Regions from separate parts of the Lacticaseibacillus paracasei subsp. paracasei genome, predicted to be linked through region 2. Evidence: predicted binding sites of a transcription regulator. Region 2 holds the regulator's gene; each other region holds the start of a gene.
What was found. The regulator NrdR, encoded in region 2, represses ribonucleotide reductase genes. The targets are predictions, from matches to a motif close to ACACNATATATNGTGT.
Positions count from the first base shown of each region.

Region 1: pnuC (nicotinamide riboside transporter PnuC) is a predicted target of NrdR. The motif match lies at 1,307-1,322, and genes of this name have one in related genera.
Region 3: nrdD (anaerobic ribonucleoside-triphosphate reductase) is a predicted target of NrdR. The motif match lies at 1,069-1,084, and genes of this name have one in related genera.

Region 1 covers NZ_AP012541.1:1,191,163-1,193,436, forward strand. The annotation lists gene msrA (peptide-methionine (S)-S-oxide reductase MsrA) at 1-168, shown strand, start outside; gene LBPC_RS05950 (SDR family NAD(P)-dependent oxidoreductase) at 217-1,152, shown strand; gene pnuC (nicotinamide riboside transporter PnuC) at 1,414-2,145, shown strand; gene LBPC_RS05960 (deoxynucleoside kinase) at 2,221-2,274, shown strand, end outside.
Region 2 covers NZ_AP012541.1:1,709,368-1,711,641, reverse strand. The annotation lists gene mutM (DNA-formamidopyrimidine glycosylase) at 1-380, shown strand, start outside; gene coaE (dephospho-CoA kinase) at 377-979, shown strand; gene nrdR (transcriptional regulator NrdR) at 1,034-1,501, shown strand; gene LBPC_RS08405 (replication initiation and membrane attachment family protein) at 1,581-2,274, shown strand, end outside.
Region 3 covers NZ_AP012541.1:123,225-125,498, forward strand. The annotation lists gene LBPC_RS00585 (ABC transporter ATP-binding protein) at 1-130, shown strand, start outside; gene LBPC_RS00590 (ABC transporter permease) at 127-888, shown strand; gene nrdD (anaerobic ribonucleoside-triphosphate reductase) at 1,202-2,274, shown strand, end outside.

The sequences.
Region 1 (2,274 bases), 520 kb from region 2:
ATTGAACCTGTTGCGACTTTTTGGCCAGCCGAGAACTATCATCAAGACTTTTATAAAAAGAATCCGAAGCGCTACCAGATGGTTGAACGGACGCGCCGCCAGTTTCTTCAATTTCAGCGTGCACAAGGCAACCTGCGGGTGATGTTGAAACGGCGTAAAAAGGCATAAATTCTTGCAGTCAAATGGCAGTTGTTGTTGAAACGGAGGTAGTGGCCTATGCGGGAACCGATACGACATTGGACGCAAAAGAATATGCCTGATCTTCACGGCAGCTATGCGGTCGTAACAGGTGGTACCAGCGGAGTTGGGTTTGCAATGAGTGCTGCTTTGTTGCGGCACGGGGCAACGGTGATCATTGTTGGCAAACAGGCATCAAAAGGCGTCACTGCTGCAGCCAAGTTAAGGGCGCAAACCGGTCAACAAAATGTCACGTTTATGGGCGCTGATCTGGCGGATCAAGCAGCCACTAAACAATTAGCCAACCGCCTGCTGAGGATGCTTCCGAAGCTGGATATTTTAATCAATAATGCCGGTGTGATGATGCCCGCTAAGCGTACCTTGACCCGTGACGGTCTCGAGCTGATGTGGGCAGTGAATTATTTTGCCGGATTTATCTTAACAATCGAACTGATGCCGCTACTATTGCGATCGGATCATGCCCGTGTGGTTAACGTTGCCTCAATCGCCATGGGTCGACCACATTTGACCTTTAATCAGTTTGATGGCCATGACTATCGCCCTTGGACGATTTATACGACTACCAAGCTGGCGCAAGCGATGATGGTGGTTAAGCTCAATCAGCTATTGACAGAGGCAGGACAGTCGGTGACCGTGACTGGCTCAAGTCCGGGATTAGCCGCAACAAGTTTGAAAACAATCAGCTCAAGGAAAACTGCGTGGTTGATGCGAATGGGTGCGTTGAGTTTTCGCTTGCTGCCGTTTCTCCGGCAGTCGCCAGATCAGGCGGCATTGCCAGCACTGTACGCCGCAACTGATCCCAATGCGCAAGGCGGCGTGATTTATGCACCACATGCATGGCGTGGTTTGCGAGGTTACCCGGCATTATGGGCTTGGAATCAGCGGCCCGAATTACACGATCAGAAGTTGCTTGATCGTTTATATCGGGCTTCACGCAATGTAACTGGCGTATGATTGCCATTTTGGGCACGTTAGATTTTCTAAGAAGCGACTTTGCTAATGCCCCAAAAGCATCATTTCTGCTGATCCCATGCTATTTTTGCTGTGATTAGCGTTGTGTAAGCGGTTCACCTAAAATGGTACATATAGTGGTGAGCACACTCGCTAACACCAATATATTGTATATTCAAGACTTACATTTAAAAAAATTTGTTGCATAATAGAGCATAGTCGTTGTCAATGCAACGAAAACGAAAGTTTAAGGGAGTCTTGTTTGTGCAAACATCTGGGAATTATTTTAGTTGGTTGATGCATCAGTTGAAGGGGTGGCCGCAGCAAAACTATTATTTGTTCTGGTTTGCTTTTGGGTGTCAGTTGATGACCCTTGTAGATGCTAAGATAACCCCCGTGACTATCATTACTTTTATTGGGACAACTTTGGGTGTGCTTTGCGTCTTGGCCATTAATGCCACTAAAGCAGTCAATGGGTGGTTAGGTCTTTTGAGTGCCGCATGTTTTATCTATGTCGGCTTTATCGCCCGCAATTATCTATCAATGTTTGAACAGCTAGCCTATGTGGTGACACTTGATTTGCCAGTTTTGATTAGCGTTCGGACTTGGAATGATGATACTAAGAACAACTTGAAGACATTCAATGCCCAGAAATGGATGCTGTCAATTGGCTTTACGTTGATTGTGTGGGCGGTAAGCGCCTATTTGATCGGCCAGTTTACCAATGATCCGCGGCCGATTTTTGATGGTATGGCTTTTGCGATTTCATTGACTGGTGGGATTGTTTGCTTCCTGCGATACAACAATCAATACTTCTGGTGGTTGTTCAGTGGCGTGGCTCAGCTCGTTTTATGGGCCATTACTTTTGCGCAAGGGGATGCCAGTTTAGCGATGGCGATTAATGCCAGCATTTACGTCATTAATGATATTTTGGCCTTCACGGTTAGTCCATGGTTCAATCGGGGCCGCAAGCAGCTGGGTCTAAAAACGATCTAAGTGGTGCTTTAGCTGTGTTTGTGGTAATGTTTGTTGTTGGCGCAACATAATAAACATAATTGAGGAGCGAGATCTGTGATCTACATTTTAGGCAGTATTGGTGCAGGAAAAACGTCGCTGACAAAAGTT
Region 2 (2,274 bases):
AACCGATTAAGTCGGTTTTACTCGATCAAACCGTGGTCGCTGGTGTGGGCAATATTTACGCTGATGAGGTACTTTGGTTAAGTCGGCTCAATCCGCTGCAGCCAGCTGATACCTTGAAATCTAAAGAAATCAAAACACTGCATGACGCGATTATCCAAGAATTAAATGCAGCCATTGCGGCAGGTGGCACCAGCGCGCATACGTATGTTGATGCAGAAGGCAATCGCGGTTCTTTTCAAAATGCCTTGCACGTCTATGATCGGGAAGGTACCCCGTGCGATCGCTGCGGCACGACGATTGTCAAAATTAAGGTTGGTCAGCGCGGAACCCATTACTGCCCACACTGTCAGCCATTACATCAAAGGAGGCGGCCAGCGTGACTTATCTCTTGGGGTTAACCGGTGGCATTGCATCGGGGAAATCGACGGTGAGCCGCACTTTCAAAGCCGCTGGGTTTCCGGTGGTGGATGCTGATGTCATTGCCCGCCAGATTGTCGAGCCTGGGCAGCCTGTTCTTGCGCGCATTGCTCAAGCTTTCGGTCCTGAAGTGCTGCGCGCGGATGGCAGCCTAGATCGCGCCAAGCTGGCCGAGATTGTTTTTTCCCAGCCAGGCAGAATGGCAGCCTTGAATCAGATCAATCGGCCTTATTTGCGCGAGGCCATCAGTCAGGCACTTGCACAGGCAAAAGCCGGTGGGGCCGCCATCGTTGTCGGCGACATTCCTTTGTTGTATGAGGCCGATTATGCCGATGACTTTGATGGTGTTGCGGTTGTGAGCGTTGATCCCAATATCCAACTATCGCGTTTAATGGCACGAGACGGGCTCTCACAGGCTGACGCGGAGGCCCGAATTCAATCGCAAATGCCGTTAGCGCAAAAGGCAGCATTGGCAGATTTTGTGATTGATAATAATGGGACTCAAGAGGCAACCATTGCCCAAGCCAATGCCTTGATCCACCGGCTGCAACGGCTATCATAAGCGGCTTACGCGTGCTATAATAAGCTATCAAACTTTGATTAAGAGGGTGGAGTCTTGCAATGTCCCCATTGCCATCATAATAGTTCGCGAGTTGTCGATTCCCGACCAACAGACGGTGGCCGTGCGATTCGCCGCCGTCGCGAATGCGAAAATTGCGGGTTTCGGTTTACAACCTTTGAACGGGTTGAACAAACCCCGCTGTTAGTGATCAAAAAGAATGGTACACGTGAAGAATTTAATCGTGAGAAGATCCTAAAAGGACTTATTCGGGCTGCTGAAAAACGGCCGGTTACCATGGAACAAATGCAAAGTATTGTCGATTCTGTCGAAAATCAGTTGCGTGCGATTGGTGAAAACGAAGTCTCCAGTCAGGCGATCGGTGAGTTTGTCATGTCTAAACTAGCCGATGTCGATGATGTTGCCTATATCCGTTTTGCCAGCGTTTATCGACAGTTTAAAGATATGTCTGTCTTCATGCAGGAACTGCAGGACATGATGAAGAAAGAAAAGACCAAGAAGTAAAGATCATCGCAGCTGAAAATGGTAAACCGGACCTGAGGCAAATGTCTCAGGTCCGTTGTCTGAAAAGAGGTGAAAGTGCATGCAACGTCCTGATACATTTAGTCCACAGGCAGGGTTTGTGTTAACAAAAGCCGGTCATTTGAGTGATTTTGACGAAAAAGTAGCAATTTCACTCTATCAGCCGCTCATCGGGCCGATTGCGATGGCATTGTATCTGAGCCTGTGGCAGGAAGTTAAAGATCGCGCACTAGTGACTGATCGACGTCTGCAATTATGGCTGCTGGATTTGTTAGATATTGATATTGATCAATTATTCAATGCGCGTGTCAAACTGGAGGCGGTCGGGTTATTGCGCACTTATACGCAAGTCGACTCATTAGGGCGTTACTACGCTTATGAGTTGTATGCACCGGTGGCACCTGATGCCTTTTTCAAGGACGATCTTCTCGGGTTGCTCCTATACGACAAAGTTGGGGAAAAAAGATACGATGAGCTGGTTGGCCAATTTAGCCTCAAACCAGTCCGCAGACCTGAATGGCAGGAGATTACAGCCAGTTTTCTCGATGTGTTTCGGTTTGATCATGATTTGAGCAAGGAACCACCAGCAGTGGTGGCAGCTAAATCAGATATGACGCAAAAAGAAGCCACGCGGCCACGGCTTGGCACAGGCGGCGGCTATGATTGGGCATTAGTCAAAGCGATGCTGGCGAATAGTAATATTCAAGCGGGGCAACTCGCAACGCATCAGGAAGCGTTGTATCAAATCGCCGGTT
Region 3 (2,274 bases), 1.4 Mb from region 2:
ATACACCGGTACCTATGCTGCCGCGGCTGATCGCGTCCTCACCATGTTACTTGAAGCCAAACTCATTCCGATCACGCTTGCCCAGCAAGAAGCCAATTTGGAACAGATCTTCATGGAGGTGACGCGATGAACGCAGCCATTATTTTCACCAAAAAAGAACTACTTGAAAGCTGGCGGACTCACCGCTTGTTGATTTTGACGGTTGTTTTCCTCATTTTCGGCATTTTGAGTCCGCTGATCGCCAAACTCATGCCGGAACTGTTAAAAGGCGGTCTGGGTGGCATTAAGGTGGCGGTCCCTAAGCCGACTTCGCTGGATGCATGGACCCACTATTACAAGAACATCACCCAGATGGGCATTTACGTGTTCGCCCTCATGCTTGGCAGTTGTGTCAGTCAGGAGATTCAACAAGGCACACTCGTTAACTTGGTCACCAAAGGCTTGCCGCGCTGGACGGTCATTGTTGGCAAAGCGATTGTCGGGATGTTGCTCTGGATCTGGATCACCAGCCTCGCCTTTTTGGTAACGTGGGCTTACACCGCGTACTACTTTCCTGATACGCGCAGCCCGCATGTGGTACTCGCGTTCTTACCATTATTAGTCTTTGGCTTATTCTTCCTCAGCCTGATCGTGTTTGGCTCCACACTAGCAACGAATAATTATGGCGGTTTGCTGCTGACGATTGTGGTGATGGCACTGTTGTATTTGGCACAAATGGTCAAAAGTTGGCAACATGCTAATCCGGTTGCCCTCATTGGCGACAATATGAAAATCCTTGTCAACAGTGATGCGCTAACGAAATTGATGCCGGCCATGGTCATTGCTGTCGTTGCCGCCGTTGTTTTATTTTTCGCGGCGATCAAGCTGCTGGATCGAAAAAAGCTTTAAAAAATTAGCCGAATTTTTGTTGATTAAACTCAAACTTCAACAAAAATATCGATTATTTTTGGGCTATGATCAAACGATTTTTGAAAAAGCAGAAGTCGGGTTCACATGCGCAAACGTTATAACACTCGGGCCTACCGTCGTTATCGTCAAGATGAATCGTGAACAACCAAATAATGCAAAACACACTATATAGTGTATGCAGTCGATAATTAACCACAAAATTTAGTGGATAACCCGTTACTTTTCCTGCTGAGTCTTGTATACTAGATACATTGTTACAAGCACTTCAAGTTAACGTAATGGGGGATTAGCCATGATCGAATTTTATACACAAATCAAGAAACGAGACGGGCGCATTGTTGATTTTGATGCATCCAAGATCAGCACTGCAATCACGAAGGCGGCAGAAAGTGTGGCAAAACTGGCACCGAGTGACGTGCTGACGATCGATCACTTGACGGATACGGTCACGGCTAAGATTCGCGATCGCTACCACGATGATGTGGAAATCGCGGAGATCCAAACAGTGGTTGAGCAGACCTTGATCGCTGCAGAAAAGTATAACTGGGCTGAAGCGTATACTGAGTATCGCTTGAAGCGTGATTTAGCTCGCAAACAGAAGCAAGATGTTAATTATAACGTCTCGCGCTTAGTGAATCGCGACGAAAGCGTTGTTAACGAAAATGCCAATAAGGACAGCCGGGTCTTTTCAACCCAGCGGGATCTAACTGCAGGCGCAGTGGCCAAGGCAATTGGCCTGAAAATGCTGCCGCCTGCTGTTGCCAACGCGCATTTACGTGGCGATATTCATTGGCATGATCTTGACTACACCCCGTTTATGGCCGAAACCAACTGTTGTCTGATTGATTTTGACTACATGTTGAACCATGGCTTCAGCATTGGCAATGCCGAAGTTGAACCGGCCCATTCGATTCAAGTTGCTGTGACGCAAATGACCCAGATCATCGCTAATGTGGCCTCCAGTCAATACGGCGGCTGCTCCAGCGATCGAACAGATCAGGTCTTGGCGCCATTCGCCGAGAAAAACTATCAAAAACATTTGCGTGAATTCGGCAGCGTGATTGATGATCCGGCTAAGCTGGAAGCACTGGCTGTGAAGCAGACTAAGAAGGATATTTATGATGCCTTGCAAACTTTGGAATATCAGGTGAACACCCTTTATTCCACCCAAGGCCAGACGCCATTTGTCACAGTCGGCTTCGGTTTGGGGACCAGTTGGATTGAACGCGAGATCCAAAAAGACATCCTGAAAATCCGAATTCTAGGTCTGGGTAAAGAACGGCGGACAGCCATCTTCCCGAAATTGGTCTTTACTTTGAAACGCGGTTTGAACCTGAAACCAGAAGATCCAAACTATGATATCAA